DNA from 2 places in the Stenotrophomonas sp. KH_029 genome. Region 1 is predicted to be linked to the other one. Evidence: predicted binding sites of a transcription regulator. Region 1 holds the regulator's gene; the other holds the start of a gene.
The links. The regulator FliA, encoded in region 1, starts transcription of late flagellar genes. The targets are predictions, from matches to a motif close to TAAAGTTTNNCNNNCNNNGGCCGATAA.
Positions count from the first base shown of each region.

Region 2: AC3ITM_RS11140 (methyl-accepting chemotaxis protein) is a predicted target of FliA. The motif match lies at 7,701-7,727, and genes of this name have one in related genera.

Region 1 covers NZ_CM174498.1:1,975,676-1,987,512, forward strand. Annotated here, with positions in the region: gene AC3ITM_RS09095 (ParA family protein) at 1-436, opposite strand, end outside; gene motD (flagellar motor protein MotD) at 441-1,409, opposite strand; gene AC3ITM_RS09105 (flagellar motor protein) at 1,411-2,151, opposite strand; gene AC3ITM_RS09110 (chemotaxis protein CheA) at 2,262-4,073, opposite strand; gene AC3ITM_RS09115 (protein phosphatase CheZ) at 4,344-4,958, opposite strand; gene cheY (chemotaxis response regulator CheY) at 4,958-5,350, opposite strand; gene AC3ITM_RS09125 (RNA polymerase sigma factor FliA) at 5,367-6,113, opposite strand; gene AC3ITM_RS09130 (MinD/ParA family ATP-binding protein) at 6,110-6,997, opposite strand; gene flhF (flagellar biosynthesis GTPase FlhF) at 6,984-8,681, opposite strand; gene flhA (flagellar biosynthesis protein FlhA) at 8,831-10,939, opposite strand; gene flhB (flagellar biosynthesis protein FlhB) at 10,936-11,837, opposite strand, start outside.
Region 2 covers NZ_CM174498.1:2,451,876-2,463,712, forward strand. Annotated here, with positions in the region: gene AC3ITM_RS11065 (TlpA family protein disulfide reductase) at 1-145, opposite strand, end outside; gene AC3ITM_RS11070 (GlxA family transcriptional regulator) at 367-1,437, opposite strand; tRNA gene AC3ITM_RS11075 (tRNA-Ala) at 1,791-1,866, shown strand; tRNA gene AC3ITM_RS11080 (tRNA-Glu) at 1,920-1,995, shown strand; tRNA gene AC3ITM_RS11085 (tRNA-Ala) at 2,129-2,204, shown strand; tRNA gene AC3ITM_RS11090 (tRNA-Glu) at 2,256-2,331, shown strand; tRNA gene AC3ITM_RS11095 (tRNA-Ala) at 2,450-2,525, shown strand; tRNA gene AC3ITM_RS11100 (tRNA-Glu) at 2,574-2,649, shown strand; tRNA gene AC3ITM_RS11105 (tRNA-Ala) at 2,835-2,910, shown strand; tRNA gene AC3ITM_RS11110 (tRNA-Glu) at 2,959-3,034, shown strand; gene AC3ITM_RS11115 (GNAT family N-acetyltransferase) at 3,151-3,567, opposite strand; gene AC3ITM_RS11120 (response regulator) at 3,658-4,038, opposite strand; tRNA gene AC3ITM_RS11125 (tRNA-Leu) at 4,165-4,251, shown strand; gene AC3ITM_RS11130 (hypothetical protein) at 4,495-4,935, shown strand; gene AC3ITM_RS11135 (PaaI family thioesterase) at 4,985-5,485, shown strand; gene AC3ITM_RS11140 (methyl-accepting chemotaxis protein) at 5,614-7,476, opposite strand; gene AC3ITM_RS11145 (PAS domain S-box protein) at 7,765-9,957, opposite strand; gene AC3ITM_RS11150 (SDR family NAD(P)-dependent oxidoreductase) at 10,376-11,239, opposite strand; gene AC3ITM_RS11155 (MarR family winged helix-turn-helix transcriptional regulator) at 11,315-11,776, shown strand.

The DNA.
Region 1 (11,837 bases):
TGACCAGGCGGTCGGCGGCGGCCAGCGCGTTGATCATCAGCAGGCCCAGGGTGGGCGCGCAGTCCAGCAGGATGTAGTCGTGCTGGCCCTGGTGGCGGGCCAGCGCGTGCTGCAGCGCCAGGCCGAGGCCGGGCTGGTTGGCGCTGCGCCGTTCCAGCGTGGCCAGCGCCGCCTGCGCGCAGACGTAGTCCAGCCCGGGGATATCGCTGCGGTGGGCCAGCGTGGACAGCTCGGCCGGCGGGGTGGCGAACAGTTCCAGCACGCCCGACGGCGGCGGATCCAGCGGCACGCCGAAGGCGCGGGTCAGCGAGGAATGCGGATCGAGGTCGATCAACAGCACGCGGTGGCCAAGCGTGGCCAGGCCACGGCCGAGGGCCAGGCTGGTGGTGGTCTTGCCCACGCCGCCTTTCTGATTGGCGATTGCCCAGATGCGCATCGGTTCAGTCCTTCATTGCAGGGGGAGCGGTGGCGCCAACGTGGCTGCCGGCCGGGGTGAGACGTTCCGACCGCGGGTCGGAACCAATGGGGGCGATCGGGGTATCGGCGGTGAGCTGCGGGCCGATCGGGTCCACGCGCTGGGCGGTATCGGCCAGGATGATCACCATCACCCGCCGGTTGCGGTTGCGGCCTTCGGCGTTGGCGTTGTCTTCGCGCGGGCGGAACTGGCCGTAGCCGACCATCGCCAGCCGCGACGGCTGCAGGCCCTGGTCGGCGAACAGGTGCACCACGCTGGCCGCGCGCCCGGCCGAGAGTTCCCAGTTGGACGGGAACAGCGCGGTGGCGATCGGAATGTTGTCGGTGTGGCCTTCCACGCGCACCCCGTTGGGCGAATCGCGCAGGACCTGGGCCAGCTTGGAGAGCGTGTCGCGCGCATGCACGTCCAGCGTGGCCGAGCCGGTCGGGAACAGGATGTCGCTGTTGATTTCCACCTCGATCCACAGCTCGGTGCGGCGCACGGTGATCATGCCGCGCTCGATCAGCGGGGCCAGGGTGGCGGTGAGCTTGTCGGCGATGGTGTTGAGCTGGCGCTCGGCGCGCTGCAGCTGTTCCTGGTTGCGCACCGAGACCGGCATGCGCATCTGCGCGGCCATCGCCGGCAGCAGGGTAGGGTCGTTGGACGGCGCCGGCGCGGCCGGGCCGACCCGGTTGCCGGCCTTGATCACCGAGGGGCTGTCCCAGCCGCCGCCCTGTACCTGCTGGTTGCCGACCTGGACCGGGTTGATGGTGCGCGGCGCGCCGCCGAAGGCGGTGGTCAGCGCATCGGCCATGACCCGGTACTTGCCCTCGTTGAGCGAGGAAATGGCATACATCACCACGAAAAACGCGAGCAGCAACGTCATCAGGTCGGCGTACGGAATCGCCCAGGCCTCATGGTTGGCATGCTCTTCGTGGTGCTTGCGACGGGCCATGTCAGTGCAGGAATCCGGACAGGTTGGTTTCGATGTTGCGCGGGTTTTCGCCCTGGGCGATGGAGATCAGCCCTTCGATGATCATTTCGCGGTCGCGGCTGTTGTGCTGGATCACGCTCTTGAGCTTGGCCGACACCGGCAGGAACAGCAGGTTGGCCGAGGCGATGCCGTAGATGGTGGCGGTGAACGCCGCGGCGATGCCGTGGCCGAGCTTGCTGGGGTCGGCCAGGTTCTTCATCACCGCGATCAGGCCCAGTACCGCGCCGATGATGCCCAGCGTCGGCGCATAGATGCCCATGCCCTCAAATACCTTGGACGCGGCCAGGTCCTGGTGTTCCTGGCTGCTCAATTCGATTTCCATCATGTGCCGGATGGTTTCCGGCTCGACGCCGTCGACCAGCAGCTGCAGGCCCTTGCGCAGGAACGGGTCGTCCTGCGCCTCGACCTGCGCCTCCAGGCCCAGCAGGCCCTGGCGGCGGGCGATGTTGCTCCAGTCCACGATCTGGCGGATCAGCGCGTGGCGGTCGCTGCTGGGCGGCAGGATCACCCAGCGCACGATCCTGAAGGCGTGCTTGAACACCGCCGGGGAGGTGTGCAGCAGGATCGAGGCGATGGTGCCGACGATGACGATCACGAAGGCGGCCGGCGACCACAGCGACGCCAGACCGGCTCCCTTGAGGATGCTGCCGCCGACCAGCGAGGCCAGGGCGAGGAAAAGTCCAATGAGGCTGAGTCTGTCCATGGGTCCGTTATCGGCTTGCGTGAAGGGGACTTGAGACGCCGACCGGGAGCGGTGTTGCGGCGGTCACACTTTTGGGGCGATTTGAGGCCGCCGGGAACACCCGGCCCGCCTCACCGAAGACCATCCACGTCCAGGATCAGCGACATCCGGCCGTCGCCGATCAGGGTGGCCCCGGCGTAGCCGCGCAGCCCACGCAGGGCCTTGGGCAGCGGCTTGATCACCACTTCCTCGCGGCCGCGCACCTGGTCCACCACCAGCCCGAAGCGGGCTTCGCCGGCCTGCAGCACCACGATGGTCAGCAGCGGGGAGGCGGCCGGTTCCACTGCCAGCCAGTGGCGCAGGTCCACCAGCGGCAGGGTGTGCGATTTGCGGTCGAGCACGGCGCGGCCGTCGAACCAGCCCAGCGAGGTGTTGGGCGCGTGCAGCACTTCCATCACCCGGGCCAGCGGCAGCGCGTAGACGTCCTCGCCGGCCTGCACCAGCAGGGTGGGCAGGATCGCCAGGGTCAGCGGCACGCGGATCAGGAAACGGCTGCCGCGGCCCAGTTCGGACTGGATCTGGATCTGGCCGCTGAGTTCGCGGATGCGCGACTGCACCACGTCCATGCCCACGCCGCGGCCGGAGATGTCGGTGACTTCCTGCTTGGTGGAAAAACCGGGCAGGAACACCAGGTGCAGGCATTCCTCGCTGCTCAGGCGGGCGGCCGCCTCGGGGTCGATCAAACCCTTTTCGCGGGCCTTCTGCCGCAGCCGCTCGGGGTCGATGCCGGCGCCGTCGTCCTGCACTTCGATGCTGACGTAGTCGCCTTCCTGTTGCGCCGACAGGCGCACGTGGCCGCTGCGCGGCTTGCCCTGGGCTTCGCGCAGTTCCGGGGTTTCCACGCCGTGGTCGATCGCGTTGCGCACCAGGTGCACCAGCGGATCGGCCAGGGCCTCGACCAGGTTGCGGTCCAGCTCGGTTTCCGCGCCGACCAGCTCCAGCTCCACTTCCTTCTTCAGGTTGCGGGCAACATCACGGGCGACCTTGGGGAAGCGCGAGAACACCTTGCCGACCGGCTGCATGCGGGTGCGCATCACCGCCGACTGCAGGCGCGCGGTGGCGATGTCCAGGGTGGACACGGCGCGGTCGAGTTCCTCATCGTGCAGGCGCGCGCGCAGGGTCTTGAGCCGGTTGCGCGACAGCACCAGCTCGCCGATCAGGTTGACGATCGCGTCCAGCCGCTTGGTGTCCACGCGCACGGTGTGTTCGGCTTCGGCCATCGGTTTGTTGGCGGCCGGCCTGGGCGCTGCGGCCGGTGCCGGCGCGCGCGGCGCGGCAGGCGTGGCCGCCGGCGCCGCCTTGGCGCCGGGCACGGCGCCGCCATGCAGCTGGTCGAGCAGGGCTTCAAATTCGTCTTCGCCGATCAGGCCGTCATCGGCCTTCTTCGTCGGCGCCACCGCGCTGGGCGCCGCGCCGCCATGCAACTGGTCGAGCAGGTTCTCGAACTCGTCATCGGTGATCAGCTCACCGCTGGCCGCAGCGGCTACCGGCGCCGGCGTGGCCGGGCCGTTGACGTCGAACTGGGCGATCAGCTCCGGCGGGGCAAACCCCGGTTCGGTGCCGGCCGAGACCGCATCGAGCATGGACTGCAGGTAGTCCAGCGACTGCTGGGCGGCATCGAAGTGATGCGCCTGCAGGGTGGCCTTGCCCGAACGGGCCATGCCCAGGGTTTCCTCGGCGGCATGGCACAGCTCGACCATGGCCTGGATGCCGAGGAAGCCGGCGCCGCCCTTGAGCGTGTGGAAGCCGCGGAACACCGCGTTGAGCTGGTCGCTGTCCTGGGGCGACTGCTCCAGCGACACCAGCTGTTCGCCGAGCCGGTCCAGGATTTCCTGGGCCTCGAGGATGAAGTCGGCGGCAATATCGTCTGGAACAGCGCTCATAGGAGGGCTCCATGAGCATTGAAATGAGGTGCGCCGGGCGCCTGTGGCGGTGTGGCAAGGTGCGTGGCGCCGGCTTGGGTGGGCCCCAAGCCAAGCCGCGCGCCGTAGTCCACAGCGCCACAGGCACCCGGCCCTTCGGGAAGGCCCCTGACGCGGGCCGATACTGTGTTGAACGCCTTGCCCAGGCGGCCTGCCTGCGCTGCGGCGTCCGCCTTGTCTCGACCCGCGTCAGCGGCCTTCGCACTCATTTGAATGTTCATGGATCCCTCCTCAAAGCCCCAAATCGGAGAGCAGGTCGTCGGCGTCGACCTGTGACACCTGGTGGCGGTCCAGGCCGGACACGGCCGGGCCGGCCAGGCCGTTGTCTCGCTTGCTGGCGGCGTCGTCCTGCGGCGGCAGGCCGAGCGCGCTGAAACCTTCATGCACGCGGCGCACGATGCCGACCACGCGGCGGATGATCTGCCCGGTCAGGTCCTGGTAGCTCTGGGTCAGCGCGATTTCGGTGAGGTTGTGGCGGATCTGGTCCAGCTGCTGGCCCTGGTCGGCGGTCAGGCCGTTGGCACGCAGCTGTTCGGTCAGCGCCCGGCATTCCTCGGCCAGGTCCAGGGTGCGGTGGGTGGCCTGTTCGGTCATCGCCACCACGTGATCCAGGCGCGCGCAGGCATCGTCCAGTTCGCCGGCTTCGCTGGGCAGGCTGGGCAGCTCGCCCAGCGCCTGGCCCAGCTCGCGTGCGAGCCGGTTCAGCCCGGCCATCATCGGCTGGGTGCGCAGGGCGGCCAGTGCGTCGATTTCCCGGCGCCAGCCGGCTTCGTCGCCACTTTCCAGCGCGGCCAGGGCATCCTGCAGGCGCTGCACCAGCGCCGATTTTTCGCTGAGGGTTTCCATCAGGCGCTCGCTGCCAGGCGTTCGAAGATCTTGCCGAGCTTCTCTTCCAGGGTCTGGGCGGTGAACGGCTTGATGATGTAGCCATTGACCCCGCACTGGGCCGCTTCGATGATCTGCTCGCGCTTGGCTTCGGCGGTGACCATCAGTACCGGCAGGGTCTTGAGCTTGGCATCGGCGCGGATCGCCTTGAGCAGGTCGATGCCGGTCATCACCGGCATGTTCCAGTCGGTGACCACGAAATCGAACGACTGGCTCTGCAACAGAGACAGCGCGGCATGCCCGTCCTCGGCTTCGGCCGTATTGGTGAAGCCCAGATCGCCCAGCAGGTTCTTGACGATACGACGCATGGTCGAGAAATCGTCGACGATCAGGATACGCATGTTCTTGTTCAAAGCACTTTCCTCGGTATCAGTGGTTCTCAAGGCCGGCGTCAGCCGCCTCGAAGATCTTCAATCGGCCGCGCAGGCGCAGTACGGCCTGGCCATGGATCTGGCACACACGCGATTCGCTGACGCCCAGCACGGCGCCGATCTCTTTCAGGTTCAGTTCCTGCTCGTAGTACAGCGACAGCACCAGCTGTTCGCGTTCGGGCAGCAGGCCGATCGCATTGCCCAGTTCGCGGCCGAACTCGCCGCGTTCCAGTACCTGCTGCGGGGTCGGCCCGCCCTGGGCGACGGTGTCCAGCTCGCCCTGGTCTTCGATCCGCGATTCCAGGCTCAGCACCTGGCCGCGCGCGGCGTCTTCCATCAGGCGCAGGTAGTCGGGCAGCGGCATCTCCATCGCGGCGGCAACCTCGGTGGCGCTGGCGGCGCGGCCGGTGGTCTGTTCCAGGCGGCGGATGGTGGAGGCCGCATCGCGGGCGCGGCGGTGCACCGAGCGCGGTACCCAGTCGCCGCGGCGGATCTCGTCGATCATCGAGCCGCGGATGCGGATCGAGGCGTAGGTCTCGAACGAGGCGCCCTGGTCGGCATCGTAGCTGCGCGAGGCCTCGATCAGGCCCATCATGCCGGCCTGGATGAGGTCATCCACCTCCACGCTGGCGGGCAGGCGTGCGGCCAGGTGGTGGGCGATGCGCCGGACCAGGTCCGAGTGCTGGGCAATGCACTCGTTGGCGGCGGTGCGCTGGACTTCTTTGTATTGTGCGGCGCCTTTCATGCGGCCACCCCGCGTTGCTTGAGGATGCGTTCCAGGAAGAATTCGACCCCGCCACGCGGTTCGGTGGGGGCCTGCCAGCGCGCGGTGCGGCGGGCGATCTCGGTGATCGCCTGCGCGGCCGGGCTGGACGGGTAGGCCTTGACCACCGGCTGCTGGCGCTGCACCGACAGGCGCAGCCAGTCGTCCTGCGGTACGCAGCCCAGGTAGTTCAGCGAGACATCGGCCAGGAACTTGTCGCAGACCCGGGTCAGCTTTTCGTACAGCACCCGGCCCTCGTTGGGGTCGCGCACCATGTTGGCCACCACCTGGATGCGGTCCACGCCGCGTTCGCGCGAGAGCACCTTGATCAGCGCGTAGGCGTCGGTGATCGAGGCCGGCTCGTCGCAGACCACCACCACGGTATCCTGCGCGGCCTGGCAGAAGGTCAGCACGCCGTCGGTGATGCCTGCGGCGGTGTCCACCACCATGAAGTCCAGCTCGCGCTCCAGTTCGGAGAACACATTGACCAGGCCGACATGTTCGGCCGGCTGCAGTTCGGCCATGTGGCGGCGGCCGGACGCGGCCGGTACCACCAGCACGCCGCCGGGGCCTTCCAGGATCACCTCGTCCAGCGAACAGCGCCCGGCGACCAGGTCGGCCAGGGTCAGCTTGGGCTGCAGGCCCAGGATCACATCGATGTTGGCCAGGCCCAGGTCGGCGTCCAGCAACAGCGTGCGCTTGCCCATGTCGGCCAGGGCCACGGCCAGGTTGGCCGACACGTTGGTCTTGCCCACGCCGCCCTTGCCGCCGGTCACGGCGATGGTGCGCACAGGCCCCAGCGGCTGGCTGCGGGTGGCCGACAGCGGGAAGGTCTTGGTCAGCTTGGCATACTCACGCGACGGCATGGTTGAACTCCGGGTTGCAGGGCATATCGGCCGCGCGGCGCAAATCTTCAAGGCGAAGGACTAGATTGGCCGCACTGGCCCGGTGCAGGTCTTCGGGAACGTCCTGGCCATTGGTGACCCAGGTGATCGGCAGGCGGTGGTCCACGGCCACCGACAGGGCGCTGCCGAAGCGGCCGGTTTCATCCAGCTTGCTCAGCACCACGCCCTGCGGGTTGGCCGCGCTGAAGCGGCGCACCACCTCGTCCATGTCGCCGAAACTGGTGTTGGCCGGCAGCACCAGCAGGGTGCGGATCTGTTCGGCCGCGCGCAGCCACTGCAACTGGGCGGCCAGGGCGCGGTCGCGCGGGCCCAGCCCGGCGGTGTCGATCAGCACCAGCTTGTAGTCCCGCAGGCGCTCCAGCAGCTGGTTCAGGTCACTGCCGCTGCTGGCCTCGTGCACGGCGATGCCGAGCTGGCGGCCGAAGCCGTACAGCTGCTCGCGGGCGCCGATGCGGCCGGTGTCGGTGGTGACCAGGGCCACGTCGCGGGCGGCGTGCTTTTCGGCAAAGCGCGAGGCCAGCTTGGCAATGGTGGTGGTCTTGCCGGCGCCGGTGGGGCCGACCAGGGCGATCACGCCGCCGGCCTCGAGCGGATCGACCGGGGCGATCGGCAGCTTCTTGGACAGCAGCCCCAGCATCAGTCCGCGGGCGCGGTGGGCTTCGGTGTCCAGCGGGATCTGCATGGCCACATCGCGGCTGATGCCGGCATCGAAGCCGTATTCGTCCATCAGGTCCAGCGCCGAGGCGCGCACCGGGCTGCCGCGGAGGCGCTCGTCGGTGAAGCGGTGCATTTCGCGTTCGATGACCTGGCGCATGCCGGCCACTTCATGGCGCAGCTGGCGCAGTTCCTCGTCATCGCGCGGCACCATCACCAGTTCCGGGGCCGGCGCCGGCTGGGTGCTGGCGGGGTCGACGGCGATGACCGCTGCGGTGCTGGCGGCCGGTTCGGCCAGCGCGACCGGTTCGGCGGGCAGGGCCGGCGCCTGGGCCGGTATCGCCACGGCGGTGATGGTCACCGGCAGCGGCGGCATCGCCACGCTGGCCGCCACCGGGGTGTACGGCAGGTCTTCGGCAAGCTCGTCCAGCGGCGGGTCGATGATGAAACGGGCGCGGTTGAGCGGGGCGGCCGGGGCGGCGGCTGCGGCCGGCTCGAGCGGATAGGTGGAGAAGATATTTTCCGGCAGCGCCACCGCGTTGGCAGCGGTGTCCAGGCCGGCGCGGGCCAGGGTGGCGCGGGCCAGGGTGGCGGCAAAACCGCTGCTGCCCGGCGGCGACACGATTTCGTTGGCGCTGTCCAGGGTGCGCCCGGTGGCGCCGACCGCGGCACGGGCCAGCGCGGCTACCGCCGAGGTGGTGGCCGCCACCGGTTCGGGCACGGCCACCGGCGCCCTGCGCCGGGTCACCGCGGCGATCACCGCATCGGCGGCATTGCGCGGGCGTGCCGGCGCCGGTGCCGGTGCGACGTCCTTGCGCGCCGCTTCCAGGGCGCGCTGCACGGCACCTTCGTCGTAGTTGGCCGCCGCCACGATTTCGACGCCTTCCTCGATCCGGCGGTTGGACAGGATCACCGCATCAGGACCGTGTTCCTTGCGCACCAGGTTCATGGCCGAGCGCATATCGGGGGCGACGAAGCGTTTGATTTTCATGCTGTGGTACCGGGACTGGGGCGGCGGAGTGGGCGAAGGGAAGCTCTGGTTGTCGGTGGTCTGCACGGTCCGGGTTTCCCTTTATTTCCTGCTGCGGTGGTATCGAATGAGGTGTCTGTTTTCTGGCGCGTTGCCGTCGGAGTTCCGGCTCAGCTGATCGTGCCGACCAGCTTCAACCGTTTGTCCTCGGGCACCTCGCTGTAGGCCAGCACCGACAGCGAGGGGACGCTGTGGCGCACCAGCCGTGCCAGCGCGGCACGTACCGGGCCGGGTACCAGCACGACCGCCGGCTCGTTCTTCGCTTCCTGCTTGCCGACACATTCGGCCAGGCTTTGATGCAGTCGCTCGGCGAGTCCGGGTTCCAGCGCGGCGCCGTTGCCCTGTGTGGACTCCTGCAAGACGCGTTCCAGTTGCGGGTTGAGGGTGAACACCGGCAATTCGGCCGACATCCCGGCGATCTCCTGCACGATGAAACGGCCCAGCGCATTGCGCACCGCGGCGGTCAGCACGGCCGGGTCCTGGCTGGCCGGGCCGTTTTCCACCAGCGATTCGACGATCTTGCGCAGCTGGCGGACCGGGATGCGTTCGATCAGCAGGTTCTGCAGCACCCGCACCACCACCGACAGCGGCAGGGTCTTGGGGGTGAGGTCCTCGACCAGCTTGGGCGCACTCTTGGCCAGGTTGGCCAGCAGCTGCTGCACTTCTTCATGGCCGAGCAGCTCGGGGGCGTGTTCGCGGATCAGGTGCGACAGGTGGGTGGCCACCACGGTGGCCGGATCGACCACGGTGTAGCCCATCGATTCGGCATGGGCGCGCTGGTGCGGCTGGATCCAGGTGGCATCCAGGCCGAAGGCGGGGTCCTTGCCGGCGATGCCTTCCAGCGCGCCCAGCGCGCTGCCCGGATCCAGCGCCAGTTCGCGGTCGGGATGGATCTCGGCGGTGGCTACCGGCACGCCATGGATCAGCAGGCGATAGGCGGTGGCCGGCAGCTCCAGGTTGTCGCGGATGTGGACCGAGGGAATCAGGAAGCCGATGTCCTGGGTGAGCTTGCGCCGCACGCCCTTGATGCGCGCCATCAACTCGCCCCCCTGGTTCTTGTCCACCAGCGGAATCAGCCGGTAGCCCACTTCCAGCCCCAGCGGGTCGACCGGGCGCAGCTCGTCCCAGGTCAGCTCGGCGGTGGGCGGCGGGGCGGCGCCGGGCAGGCCGAGCGTCTCGCCGCGGCCGATGGCCGGGGCGTCGCCGCCGCCGGTCGCGGCCAGGCTCTTCTTCCACGCCTTCCAGGCCACGAAGCCGAGGATCGCCGCCAGCGTCAAGAAGGCGACGTTGGGCATGCCCGGCACCAGGCCGACCAGGCCCAGGATCACGGCGGCGATGGTCAGCGCGCGGTACTGGCCGAATACCTGGCCCATCATGGCCTGGCCCATGTCCTGCGAGCGCGAGGCGCGGGTGACCAGCATGGCCACCGCCGAGGACACCAGCAGCGCGGGCAGCTGCGCTACCAGGCCGTCGCCGATGGACAGCAGCGTATAGGTGGCCGCCGCATCGCCGAACGGCATGCCGTGCTGGAGCACGCCCACGGCCAGCCCGCCGAGCAGGTTGATGAACAGGATCAGGATGCCGGCGATCGCATCGCCGCGGATGAACTTGCTGGCACCGTCCATCGCGCCGTAGAAGTCGGCCTCCTCGCGCACTTCCTCGCGCCGGGCCTTGGCTTCCTCACGCGTCAGCAAACCGGCATTGAGGTCGGCATCGATGGCCATCTGCTTGCCGGGCATGGCATCGAGGATGAAGCGGGCGGTCACTTCGGAGACCCGGCCGGCACCCTTGGTGATCACCACGAAGTTGATGATGGTCAGGATCGCGAATACCACGATGCCAACCGCGTAGTTGCCGCCGATCACGAACTCGCCGAACGCGGCGATCACCTTGCCGGCCGCTTCGTGGCCGTTCTGGCCGTTGAGCAGGATCACCCGGGTGGAGGCCACGTTCAGTGCCAGCCGCAGCATGGTGGTGATCAGCAGCACGATCGGGAAGATGGTGAAATCCAGCGGGCGCTTCACGTACACCACCGCCAGCAGCACCATCAGCGAGATGGCGATGTTGAAGGTGAACAGCGCATCGAGCACCGGGGCAGCCAGCGGCACCACCACCATGGCCAGCAGCGCCAGCACGATCAGCGGGGCGCCCAGGCCGTGCCGGATCATGTCCAGCGCCTTGCGGATGTTCATGCCGGTAGCGGCCGACTGGGCGCTCATGGGCGCGCTCCCCTGGCAAATTCATCCACATCGATGCTGGGCGCAGCCGGCATCGGGCCGCCGCGCCAGGTGCGCAGCTGGTAAACGTAGGACAGGACCTGGGCCACGGCCGAATACAGTCTCACGGGAATTTCCTTGCCAAGTTGACCTTCCCGATACAAGGCGCGTGCCAAAGGCGGCGCCGCGACGATGGCGACCTTGTTGCCGTCGGCCACTTCACGGATGCGCAGGGCGGTTTCATCCACGCCCAGGGCCACCACGGTGGGCGCGCCCATCCTGCCGCCCTCGTATTTCAGGGCCACCGCGTAGTGGGTGGGATTGACCACCACCACATCGGCGGTCGGCACGGCCTCCATCATCCGGCGGTTGGCCAGCTGCTGCTGCAGCTGCCGGATGCGGCCCTTCACCTCCGGGCTGCCCTCGCTTTCCTTCATCTCCCGGCGCAGCTCTTCGCGGGTCATCTTCAGCTTGCGCATCCAGTTCCAGCGCTGGTAGGGCGCATCGATGGCCGCCAGCAGCAGCATCGCCCCGCCGGTGGCCAGCAGCAGCTTCAGGGTGAAGCCCAGTCCGTGCACCATGGCCGCTTCCAGCGGCTGGTTGAGCAGGTCGCGCAGCGGCCGGACCCCGTGCCAGACCACCAGCCCGGCGGCGGTGCCGACAAAGGCGATGCGCAGCAGGGATTTGGTGAATTCGGCGATCGCCTCCGGCCCGTACAGGCGCTTCATCCCGGCCATCGGGCTCATCCGCTTGAAGTCGGGCATCATCGATTTGTTCGACCAGCGCAGCCCGCCCATCAGCACCGGTGACAGGAAGCTGGCCAGCAGGCAGATCAGCACCAGCGGCCACATCGCCCACAGCAGTTGCAGCAGCAGCTGGCCGAAATGCCCGAACAGGGCCT
Region 2 (11,837 bases), 480 kb from region 1:
ACAGCATGTCCAGCAACAGCGAGCCCGCCTTGGGCACGCCGGCCTGCACGGCCGGCTGCCGCCATCGCGCCACGCCAGTGGCCACCAACCAGCCCAGCAACACCCACACCACACCCAGCGGTACCGGGCCAACACTACTGATCATCCATCCTTCTCCGCTGCACGCGCCCGCTTGCCGCGCACGCAGCCTGTATTGCATCGGCCCCGCTGCATGGTCCCAGCCGGCCACCGATCGGGCAAGCCGCAGTCGCACATGCGACAGCGGCACGCAGGTTCCCCCATTTGCCAGGGCACACGCCGCAAACAAAAACGGGTGCCCTTGCAGGCACCCGTTTCAGCGATTGCAACCGCGCAGACGCGGCCGACTCAAGCCGCCGAACGCATCGCCTCGGCCTCGGCGCGGACCGTGCTGGTCCGTGCGCGTTCGCGGCGCTGGGCGAAGATCTGCCGGCGGTAACGCGCCGGGGTCGCCCCGACGATGCGCAGGAACAGGCGGCGGAAGGCGCTCTGGTCGGAATAGCCCACCGTCCACGACACTTCGTCCACCTGCCCGCCGGCCTGCAGCAGCAACTGTGCCTTGGCGATGCGCAGCCGCTGGCAGTACTCGATCGGGCGCAGCCCGGTCGCCTTGAGGAAACGCCGCTGCAGCGTGCGCGGCTCCAGCCCGGCCGACTCGCAGATGTCCGGCAGGGTCACGCCGCGCGCGGCGATGGTGTGCAGCCACCGCTGCGCTTTCAGGATGCAGCGGTCGCCGTGGGCGAAATTGGGGCTGAAGCGTTCCAGGTCTTCCTGCACCGTCCGCGGAATCACCAGCTGCAGTTGCTGGATCGCCGCGCTCATCACGCTCTGCCCGTAGACCCGGGCCAGCAGGCGCAGGCTCAGGTACTTCCAGGCATCCGGGCCGGAGGCGGTAAGCAGGTCGCCGTCATCGACCAGCGCCCGCTCGCCTGGAATCCAGCTGGGCACCACTGAGGCCAGCGACGGGCAACGCACCAGGTCCGGCAGGCTCACCGTGCGCCCGGCCAGCACGCCGCTGCCGGCCATCAGCAAGGCACCTTCGTCGCAGCCGGCCAGCACGCTGCCGCTGTCATGGCAGTCGCGCAGCCAGGCCTGCATGCGTTCTTCGGCCGGGCCCAGCGGCCAGCTCGGCTCATTGCCGGGCACCACGATGATCGCCGGCGGCGCGTCGCCGAACAGCTCGGCACCGGCCACCCGATGCATGCCCTGCCCACGCGAGGACAGGATCCAGCGGGTCACCAGCATGCGCGCGCCGGAGCGTTTGCCGGCCGCGGCGGTACGGTTGCAACGCTGGGCCAGCTCGGACAGCACCGGCGCTGCAGCGCGCAGGCTGCCGGGATACTCCAGCACCGCTACTTCCATCAGGGTCGGTGAGGCCGACTTCTGGACGGCCGACAAAGGGGTAAAGGGTAGATCCATGGCCAAGCTCCTCAGACTGCATCCGGAACCGGCAGAACCACGTGGTGACAGGGTTTGCCGTGTAGTGGAACGAGCGTACGGAGGCGCGTGGGCGGTATCTATGAAACTTGTTGTATTTGTCGGCCCGCAAGCGACATCGGACGGGTTGCCTTCAGCAACCCTGACGCCCGGCCGGACATCAGGGCTACCCGGCACGGCCATTCTTCAAGCCGGGCGCCGTTCCGATGGGCCGGAGCTGCCAGGTGCGTGAACCACACCGCGTACGCGCAGCGCGTGCGATGGATGCAGAAATACCTGCAATTTTTGCTTGCCAATCCAAAACGCCATCGCTATGATTCCGCTCCTCACGACGTGGGGCCATAGCTCAGCTGGGAGAGCGCCTGCATGGCATGCAGGAGGTCGGCGGTTCGATCCCGCCTGGCTCCACCACTTCAATCATTAGGCCGATTGAAAGTGCAGTGACAACATTTGAAGTTTCGTGCGTCCCCATCGTCTAGAGGCCTAGGACATCACCCTTTCACGGTGGCGACCGGGGTTCGAATCCCCGTGGGGACGCCAATTGCAACGCAAACAGCCCTGGCCTCGGCCGGGGCTTTTTGTTTGCGGAAAACCAGCGGATTTTCGTCGCGATGTCACACAAAAGACTTGGCGAATCCTTCACGGCCGCGTAGAATTCCGCCTCCAGCATCGTGGGGCCATAGCTCAGCTGGGAGAGCGCCTGCATGGCATGCAGGAGGTCGGCGGTTCGATCCCGCCTGGCTCCACCAATCCGGACATTAGGCCGTCGGGATTGCTGAAAAAATTGATGAACTTCATGCGTCCCCATCGTCTAGAGGCCTAGGACATCACCCTTTCACGGTGGCGACCGGGGTTCGAATCCCCGTGGGGACGCCACTCATCAACGACGACAGGCCCGGTGACAGGGTCTCAAGTCACCGCCTTCGGCCTGGTTCGGTGTGGTCTTCCACAAACGTGAACAGGCAGATATACTAGGCGGCTTGCGCTACAACGTGGGGCCATAGCTCAGCTGGGAGAGCGCCTGCATGGCATGCAGGAGGTCGGCGGTTCGATCCCGCCTGGCTCCACCACTTCTCCGGACACAGGCCGTCCGATGGAAGACAAATCAGGTTCAACGCGTCCCCATCGTCTAGAGGCCTAGGACATCACCCTTTCACGGTGGCGACCGGGGTTCGAATCCCCGTGGGGACGCCAGCTACAGACAAAAGCCCCCGGCAATGCCGGGGGTTTTTGTTTGTATGCCCCGGTAGGCGCCGACCGTTGGTCGGTGCTTGCGGACGGGAATGCGGGCGGATGACACCGGACCCTTGCCCGGATGAAGAAAAATCTTCCCATCCCGCATAAACACCGCTATGATAGGCGGCTCGCAGCATCAACGTGGGGCCATAGCTCAGCTGGGAGAGCGCCTGCATGGCATGCAGGAGGTCGGCGGTTCGATCCCGCCTGGCTCCACCACTTCTCCGGACACAGGCCGTCCGATGGAAGACAAATCAGGTTCAACGCGTCCCCATCGTCTAGAGGCCTAGGACATCACCCTTTCACGGTGGCGACCGGGGTTCGAATCCCCGTGGGGACGCCAGCTACAAACAAAAACCCCCGGCAATGCCGGGGGTTTTTGTTTGCATGCCCGGTAGGTACCAACCGTTGGTCGGTACGCCTCTTCCGGCGTCGCAAGCACCGACCAACGGTCGGCGCCTACCCCACCACCTTGGCCATCCCCACCGACTTCGGCGCGGTCTGCTCGAATCCGAACTGCGCATACAGCCGATGCGCCTGGCCATCGGCGATCAGGCTCACATAGGCGCCCACCGCATGCGCCTGCAGCCAGGCGTCCAGTTGCTGCATCACCGCCTTGCCCAGGCCGCGGCCCTGCCAGTCCGGCTCCACCGCGATATCCACCACCTGCAGGAAACAGCCGCGGTCGCCAACGATCCGGCCCATCGCCAACAGGCGCTCGCCCTGGCGGATGCTGACCCCGAACACCGTGTGCGGCAGGCCGACGGTAGCCGCTTCAAGCGACTTCGGACTCAATCCGGCCGACACCCGCAGCGCGCGGTATTCGGCCACGCCGGGCGGATGGGGAAAACACTGCAGGCCAGCAGGCAGGGACATGACAGGGCTCGGAACTGAAGGGAGTGCCAGCATGCCGCAGGGACTTCTCATCGGCTGCGACGATGCGGCCGGGTACCGCTCTGCCAGCGCTCAGCTGGCGACCGAATCGCGGGCCAGCGCGCGGGCCAATGCGGCGTTCAACTCGGCGGTCAGGTACGGCTTGCTCAACAGCACGCCCGAACCGAATGCCGCAGGCAGATGGTCCGGCGCCATGCCGGTGGCCAGCACGAACGGTATCCCGCGCGCGGCCAGCGCAGCGGCAACCGGCTCACTGGTTTCGTGGTTGGCCAGGCGATAATCCAGCAACGCCACCTGCGGCTGGGTTTCGCCCAGCAGACGCAGCGATTCGGATACCGACGCGGCCAGGCCGACAACGACAGCGCCGGACTGCACCAACTGCATCTGCAGCAGGGCCGCGCTCATCTCGTCGTTTTCGACCACCAGCACCCGCAGATCCCGCAACACGTCCATCCCCCGGCTCCCTGTATGGTTCAGCACGGTGATTATAGCGTTCCGGCCAGATGAGGAAATCTGCACGGATGAAGCGTTCAGGTCTGCACAGATCGCGCCAACTTGTATACACTACGCGGCCAGCCAGCCGAAGTGGCGGAATCGGTAGACGCAGCGGACTCAAAATCCGCCGCCCTTAAAAGCGTGTGGGTTCGAGTCCCACCTTCGGCACCATGGAATCAAGCGCCCTGCACCGGCAACGATGCAGGGCGTTTTCGTTTCTGCCCGCCAGATACCGGCTTTGCCCTGCTACTTCCTGGAAGTGCATCACATTTCCCAGGGCCAATGCGGACGATGTCTTCACGGTGCGGCTCCTAGCCTGAATCAACCACGGGCGATCGATCGCCTCGCGTGGCCCTGCGGTGTAAAGCAGCCCCACCCACAGCACGTCTTCCCGCTGCAACGACTGGATCTGCCATGACTGCGTTCGCTTGGCTGGCCTTGGCTTGTTATGCGTTGGCGTTTGCGGTGGTCGCCGTGTTCGGGGCGGCCTATCTCAGACGATCCGACTTCATGCCCTATCACCGCATCGCCGTGGGCCGTGACTGGGAGGGTATCGACCCGCCCGTCCAGCTACTGTTGATGGCATTGATCCGGGTGACCGGAGCGGCCTGGCTGGCCCTGGCCGGTGCCGGCTTGCTGCTGCTGTACCTGTTGTTCTCCTCCAGCCTGCAGCTCCCCCACCTGCTTGCGTTCCAGGCGTTCTGCCTGGCCGCGATGGTGCCGCCGGTCGCGGTGGCACGGCACGTCCGCAGGCGGACCGGCGCACCCACGCCGGTGGTGGCCGGTGCCGTGGTCGTGGCACTGGGCCTGGCCGGGTTCGCATTCGCTGTTGTTTCCATCCTGCATGCGCAGTAGCAACGCCAGTTGAGGCATCCCCCCACCCTCCGGCTACGGGAACAAGACCATGGTCCGCGACGCGATATTCTGGAAAGTTGTCAGTGGCGAACTTCCCACCTCGCCTGCAGCCACCCTGCTGGGCTGGAAATTCCTCGACTATGACGAGGCCGCGCGAAGAATCCATGTCGCCTTCGATGCAAACCACGCCCTGACCAACCCGGTGGGCAATATCCAGGGCGGCCTGCTCTCGGCCATGCTCGACGATTGCATGGGCCCGGCGATCTACGCCGGACTTCCCCCGGACCGCATCGCGGTCACCATCGAGTCCAAGACCAGCTTCGTCAACGCCGCCGTTCCCGGGCGGATCCTGGGCTGCGGCCAGATCGAACACAGCAAGGGCAGCATCGCCTTCACTTCCGGCTGGCTGAGCGACGAATCGGGCAAGGTACTGGCCCGGGCCACGGCCACCTTCCGCGTGGGCAACCTGCGCTGGAAAGGCCTGGCCATTCCACGCGGCCTGGCCCGGCACATGGTCGCCCGCCGACTGCGCGCCGCTCGCCCGGCCTAGCCGGGCATCGCGCGCCGACCCGACCAACCGGCGCTGCGGGGCAACGCGGATCGCAGGCTGCCGTTGCGCCCTTCAACCGGCCGGATCGAGGGATCCGGCCGGCTACGCCTGCAGCTTCGGCCTGCGGCTCAGACCAGCCGCAGTACCGGCAGCCCGGCAGGGGCATGCGGATGGGCGGCACGACGGGAAGCAGCGGCCCCGGCATCGATCCGGAACGCGGCCACCGTCTGCAGCAGCTGGCTGGCCTGCGCTTCCATGCTGCGCGCCGCCGCCGAGGCTTCCTCGACCAGCGCCGCATTCTGCTGGGTGCCCTGGTCGATATGGTCCACGGCCTGGTTGATCTGCAGAATGCTCTCGCTCTGCTGCTGGGCCACGCTGCTGATCTCGCTGACCAGCGCGCTGACCCGCTTTACGTTGACCACGATCTCATCCATGGTGCGGCCGGCGCTCTCGACCTGGCCGGTACCGGTGCCGACCTTCTCCACCGAGTCGTCGATCAGCTGCTTGATCTCTTTGGCCGCGCCGGCCGAGCGCTGCGACAGCGAACGGATCTCCGAGGCGACCACCGCAAAGCCACGCCCGTGATCGCCGGCACGCGCCGCTTCCACCGCCGCGTTGAGGGCCAGGATATTGGTCTGGAAGGCGATGCCGTCGATCACCCCGATGATGTCGACGATGCGCCGCGAGGAGGCGTTGATCAGCGCCATGGTCGACACCACTTCGTGCACCACCTGCCCGCCCTGCGCGGCCACATCGACCGCGCCACTGGCCAGCTGGCTGGCCTGCTGCGCATTGGCGGCGGTGCGCTGCACGGTGGCGGTCAACCCCTTCATCGACACGGCGGTTTCCTCCAGCGAGGCGGCCTGCTGTTCGGTGCGCACCGACAGGTCGCTATTGCCTTCGGCGATCTCGCTGGCGCCCACCGCGATGGTGTCGGCGGCCGACTTGATCTGGGCGACGATGGTGGCCATCGCCTCGACCAGCGCATTGATCCCCTCGCACAGTTCGGCCACCGGGCCGGTCTTGTCCGCCGTGCCGATATGCCCGGTCAGATCGCCACCCTGGGCGGCGGCCACCACGTCGCGGGTCTGCGCCACCGCCAGCTGCATCGCCTGGTTGTCGCGCACCTGGGCGGTGATATCGGTAGCGTACTTGACGACCTTGAAGGGCCGGCCGTTCATGTCGAAGATCGGGTTGTAGGAGGCCTGGATCCACACCTCGCGCCCGCCCTTGCCCAACCGCCGGTACTGGCCGGCGTCATATTCGCCGCGCCCGAGTTTTTCCCAGAACTGCCGGTATTCCGCGCTCTGGCGGTACTCCGGTTCGACGAACAGGGCATGGTGCTGGCCGCGCACTTCCTCCAGCGTATAGCCCACCGCAGCCAGGAAGTTGTCGTTGGCCGCCAGGATGCGCCCATCCAGGCCGAACTCGATCACCGCCTGCGAGGTGTTGATGGCGGCCAGCTGCCCGGAAAAGTCGGCGGCCTGCAGCATCTGGGCGGTGATGTCGGTGGCGAACTTGACCACCTTGTACGGGCGCCCCTGGCTGTCCAGCACCGGGTTGTAGGAAGCCTGGATCCAGATCTCGCGCCCACCCTTGCCGAGCCGCCTGTACTGGCCGGCATCGTACTCGCCCCGCCCCAGCTTGGCCCAGAAATCGCGGTATTCCATGCTCTGCGCATGCGCCGGTTCGACGAACATGGCATGGTGCCGGCCCTGGATTTCATCCAGGCCATAGCCCAGCGCCTGCAGGAAGTTGTCGTTGGCCTGCACGATGGTGCCGTCCAGGTCGAATTCGATCACTGCCTGCACCCGGTGCAGCGCGGCGACCTGGGCTTCCAGCTCGGCCTGCCGGCGCTGGGCAGCCATGCCGGCGGCGCCATGGGCCTGGCGGCGGGAGACGAACGCTGCGGCCAGGGCGCGCCACGGCGACCAGGGCGCGGCGTGGGGAGACTGTTGCTGCACATGCGTGTGCGTGCCTGAAGTAAGCATCATCTGATCCTCGTTCCCTGATGGATGGAATGCATCGGGCAGCCTGCCCGCGGTGTCTCTGGCATGGGATGTGCGCGACGCACATGGGCATCGCGTGAGCGGCTTGTACAACTGCGGTACTGCCTGATGCAGACGCGATGTTGCAAAGACATCTGGCCCGGGGCCATCGCACGGCGTGCGACCCGGTCAGCGCGGAGCCGGACTGATGGCGGGCTCCATAACTGGTATCGGCAGCGCGCTGTAGCGCTTTAGGGGTATTTTCCTTGCAGCCCGGCCGCGGTGGCCGATCTACGCGACCTCGCCCGGCTCGCCGCCGTCGGGCGGCTCCAGCCCTTCCACACCAAGTACTTCCACCTGCACGTTGTTCTTGCCCAGCCCCTTGGCCTGGTAGCACAGGGCATCGGCTGCGGCGACCGCATCGTCCACGCTCATGCCGCCGCCGATCGCGGCGATGCCGATGCTGGCGCCCACGCCCAGCCGCTGCAGGCCCCAGGGAATGCTCAGGGTGCGTACCGATTCGAGCAGGTCGGTGGCAATCCGGCGCGCGCGCTTGAGCGAGCAGCCGGCCAGGATCACGGCGAACTCATCGCCGCCCAGGCGCGAGACGATGTCCGAATCGCGCACGCCATGGCGCAGCAGGTTGGCCACCGCCCACAGCATCGCATCGCCGGCCAGGTGGCCGTGGCTGTCGTTGATCGGCTTGAAGTTGTCCAGGTCGATGAACATCAGCGAGGCCGACTGCCCGGTCCGCGCCACCCGGATGATCGCCTGCTGCAGATGCGCCTCGAAACCACGCCGGTTGCTCAACTCGGTCAGCGGGTCGACCTCGGCCAGGTGGCGGGCTTCGCGCTGGCGGGCGCGCTGCTGGGTGGCGTCACGGATCACCCATACCGCACCGCTGTGCTGCCCGTCCTCGCCACGCAGCCAGGCCCGGGTCAGGTCCACCGGCAGCAACTGCGCGCCCATCGACAACAGCAGGTCCGAGTGCAGGTCCACCGCATTGCTGTCCGGGTCCAGCAACACCGCCATATCCAGCGGCGAGCGCGGCGCGTACTCGGTGGTCAGCTCGATCACATCCTGGACCTGCCCACCGGTCAGCGGCGCGGCGCCCTCGCCCGCCAGCGCTTGGGTGGCGGCGGCATTGGCGTACTGGATCACGCCCTGCAGGTCCAGGGTCAACACCATGTCGGCCACCGCATCCAGAGTCACCCGGGTGCGCTGCTCCGATTCGCGCAGCTGCTGGCCACTCTGGCGCTGCGCGGTGACGTCCTGGATCTGCGACACGAAGTGCAGCGGCGCGCCGTTTTCGGCGCGCACCAGCGATACCGACAAGCGCCCCCAGACGGTATTGCCGGACTTGCCCCGGTAGCGCTTGTCCATGTGGTAATGGTCGCGGCGGCCGGCCAGCAGGTCGGCGACCAGGGCCAGGTCGGTGTCCAGGTCATCGGCGTGGGTGAGGGTCTGGAAGTCGATCTCCAGCAGTTCGGCGCGGGAATAGCCGAGGATGCCGCACAGCGCGTCGTTGACGTCCAGCCAGCGCCCTTCCAGCGACACCAGCGCCATGCCCAGCGCCGCCGAGGAGAACGCCCCGGCGAATTTGTTCGCGGCCAGGTAGGCCTGCTCGCGCATTTCCAGCAGCGGGGTGATGTCCACCGCCATGCCGACATAGCCAAAACGCTGCCCGCCGGCACTGTCCAGCGGGCTGATCGACAGGCGCACCTGGCGGCGCCCACCGTCCTTGCGCACGTAGGTCCACTGGCGCGACCAGGTGCCCTGCGCGGCATGGGCGGTCAATGCCTCGAACACCGTCGGCAGGCGCCCGGTCGCATCGGCCAGCGGCTGCAGGTAGGCGTGCATTTCCTCCGGGTCATGGAACAGGCCCGGATTGATCCGCCCGATCACCTCCTCGGCGCTGTAGCCCAGCAACTTCTGCGCGCCGCTGTTGAACAGATTGATCACACCATCGACATCGGTGGCGATCACCGCCACTTCGTCGGAGGCATCCACCACCGCCTGCAGGCGCTGGCGCATGTCGGCCGCGTCCTGGCGCGCGTTCTGCAGGTCGCTCACATCGGAATGCGCGCCGGCCATCCACAGCGGGCGCCCCTGCGCGTCCCATTCGTAGACCCGGCCGCGGTCCTGCACCCAGATCCAGTGGCCGCGCTTGTGCCGCATCCGGCACAGGCTGTCGTAATGCGCCGAGCGCCCTTCCAGGTGGTCGGTCAGGCGCGCGTTGGAGCCGGCCAGGTCGTCGGGATGGACCAGCCGGAAAAACGTCTCCGGGGTGATCGGGGCCAGCTCGTCGCGGGTATAGCCCACGATCTGCGCCCAGCGTTCATTGACCCGCATCTGCCCGCGCTGGATGTTCCATTCCCAGGTGCCGGCCGCGGTGCCTTCGATGATCATTTCCAGCCGGCGGCGCTGCGCGACGGCTTCCTGCAATGCCGCTTCGACAGACCGGTTGTGGATGGCGTCGCTCATGCGCGCGGCCACGCCCAGGCGGCCAGGCGGCAGCGCGCCGCGCCCGCTGGCGCCCTGCCCTGCCCGTTCGGGCGGCACGGTACTGGTTGCTCGATGGTCATTTGGGCTCCCCGCCGCTGCCCTGCCTGGAGACACTGAAGGAGCAGTGTGATCAAAGCCGGGGCAAACCAGAAGTGCCGCCGGGCACGCGCCTAGGGCAGCCCCCTGCTGATAGCCCCCTTATCCAGGAAAATCAGCGGGTTGCGGCGCTGCGGGGGATCATGGGCGCCCGCACTCCATCGTCCTTGACACGACTTGTCCACAACCGCGCAAGGCTCGCCGGGACATAGCCTGGAGCGAGGATCCACTGGGCCCAATCGGGACACCGACCGGCAACGCCCCGGCACGCTCGTCGGAGCCGGACCTCGAGCCCCTGACGCTAAAGGAACCGGGCAAGTGCAGCGGCCGTGGCCTGCCACAGTTCTTCCAACGCCCGTGGGCTGTGCGCCTGACCCAGGTCGTCAATGGGTTGGCCACGCCTGGAGAAGTACATTCCTGTCTTTGCGGTGAATTCAGCCGAGGTGGTCGCCCGCACCACGATATCGGCGCCCTGCGCCGGGTCGCCTATGCCCAGCAGCGTCAGCAATCGAAGCAGTGCGGTGGAAAACGGCAGTTCGCGTCCCAGGCCGGTTGCGTTGAAACCGGGGTCGAGGCAGTTCGAGGTGAGGTTGGTGCCTTCGAATCGCCGCGCAAGCTCGAGTGAGAACATGATGTTCATCAGCTTGGTTTTTCCGTAAAGCTGCATCGATCGGCGTCGGGAGAACGCGCCTGTATCAACCAGATCCAGGGCCGGATCGATGGTCTCAGCCTGACGGGCTGCCTCCGAGGCCACCGTCACGACACGTGCGTCCGCTGATCTGGCCAGGACCGGTGCCAGCGCGTGGGTCAACAGCCAGGGCGCCAGGTAATTGACCGACAGCATTTCAGCGAAGCCGTCTTCGGTCACGCGTTGGCTGAAAGCATGCATGCCGGCGTTGTTGACAAGGACGTCGATACCCGGAACCGCGTCCTTGATCGTCGCCGCTGCGGCTGCCACCGTAGCCAGGCGCGAAAAGTCCGCGTAGACGATATCTATTGCCGCTGCCGGCGCCGTTTGCAGGATCTCCACGCGCACGGCTTGTGCCTTGGTTTCGTCCCTGGCGAGCAGCACCAGGTGATGGCCCCGGGACGCAAGGGTGTTGGCGGCGAGCAGCCCGATCCCGTTGGTTCCGCCCGTCAAAACGATCTTCTTCCCGCCCGCCATGCGCGCACCTATAATTGACAATTGTCCATCAACTTTCCAGATATGATGGATAAATGTCAACTACATGGAGCGGTAATGGGAAGCCAGACCAAAGGGCAGGAACGTGAGGATGCGCTGCGCGCGCTCGGCGCCGAACTGAGTACGCTGGCGACAGAACTGCGGGCAGTCGCTGTCGATGCTGCCGCCGCCTTTGATCAGCCGGTTACCGCATCTGGATTCCAGCTTCTTCAATGGCTCGGCAATCACGGTCCAGCCAGGGCCAGTGAGATTGCCGATGGGCTGGACATCGACCGCAGCGTGGTGAGCCGGCTGGTTCGCCAGCTGGTGGACGCAGGCCTGGTCAGCACGCGCCAGGGCGAAGGTGACGGCCGGAGCGTCGTCTGTGGTCTCACCCGTTTCGGTCGCGACCAGATCGCGTTGGCGGTAGCGCGCAAGGGCGATCGTTTCATCAAACGCACCAGGCAATTCACCGATGCAGAAATCAGGCATTTGACCGAACTCCTGCGTCGCCTTACGTCATCCGGCGACACCGGCTGAGCAGCGTCGCCCGGCCGGCAGGGATGCGCCGCTCGTGTGGGCGGGTGCGCCCTCCTGATCG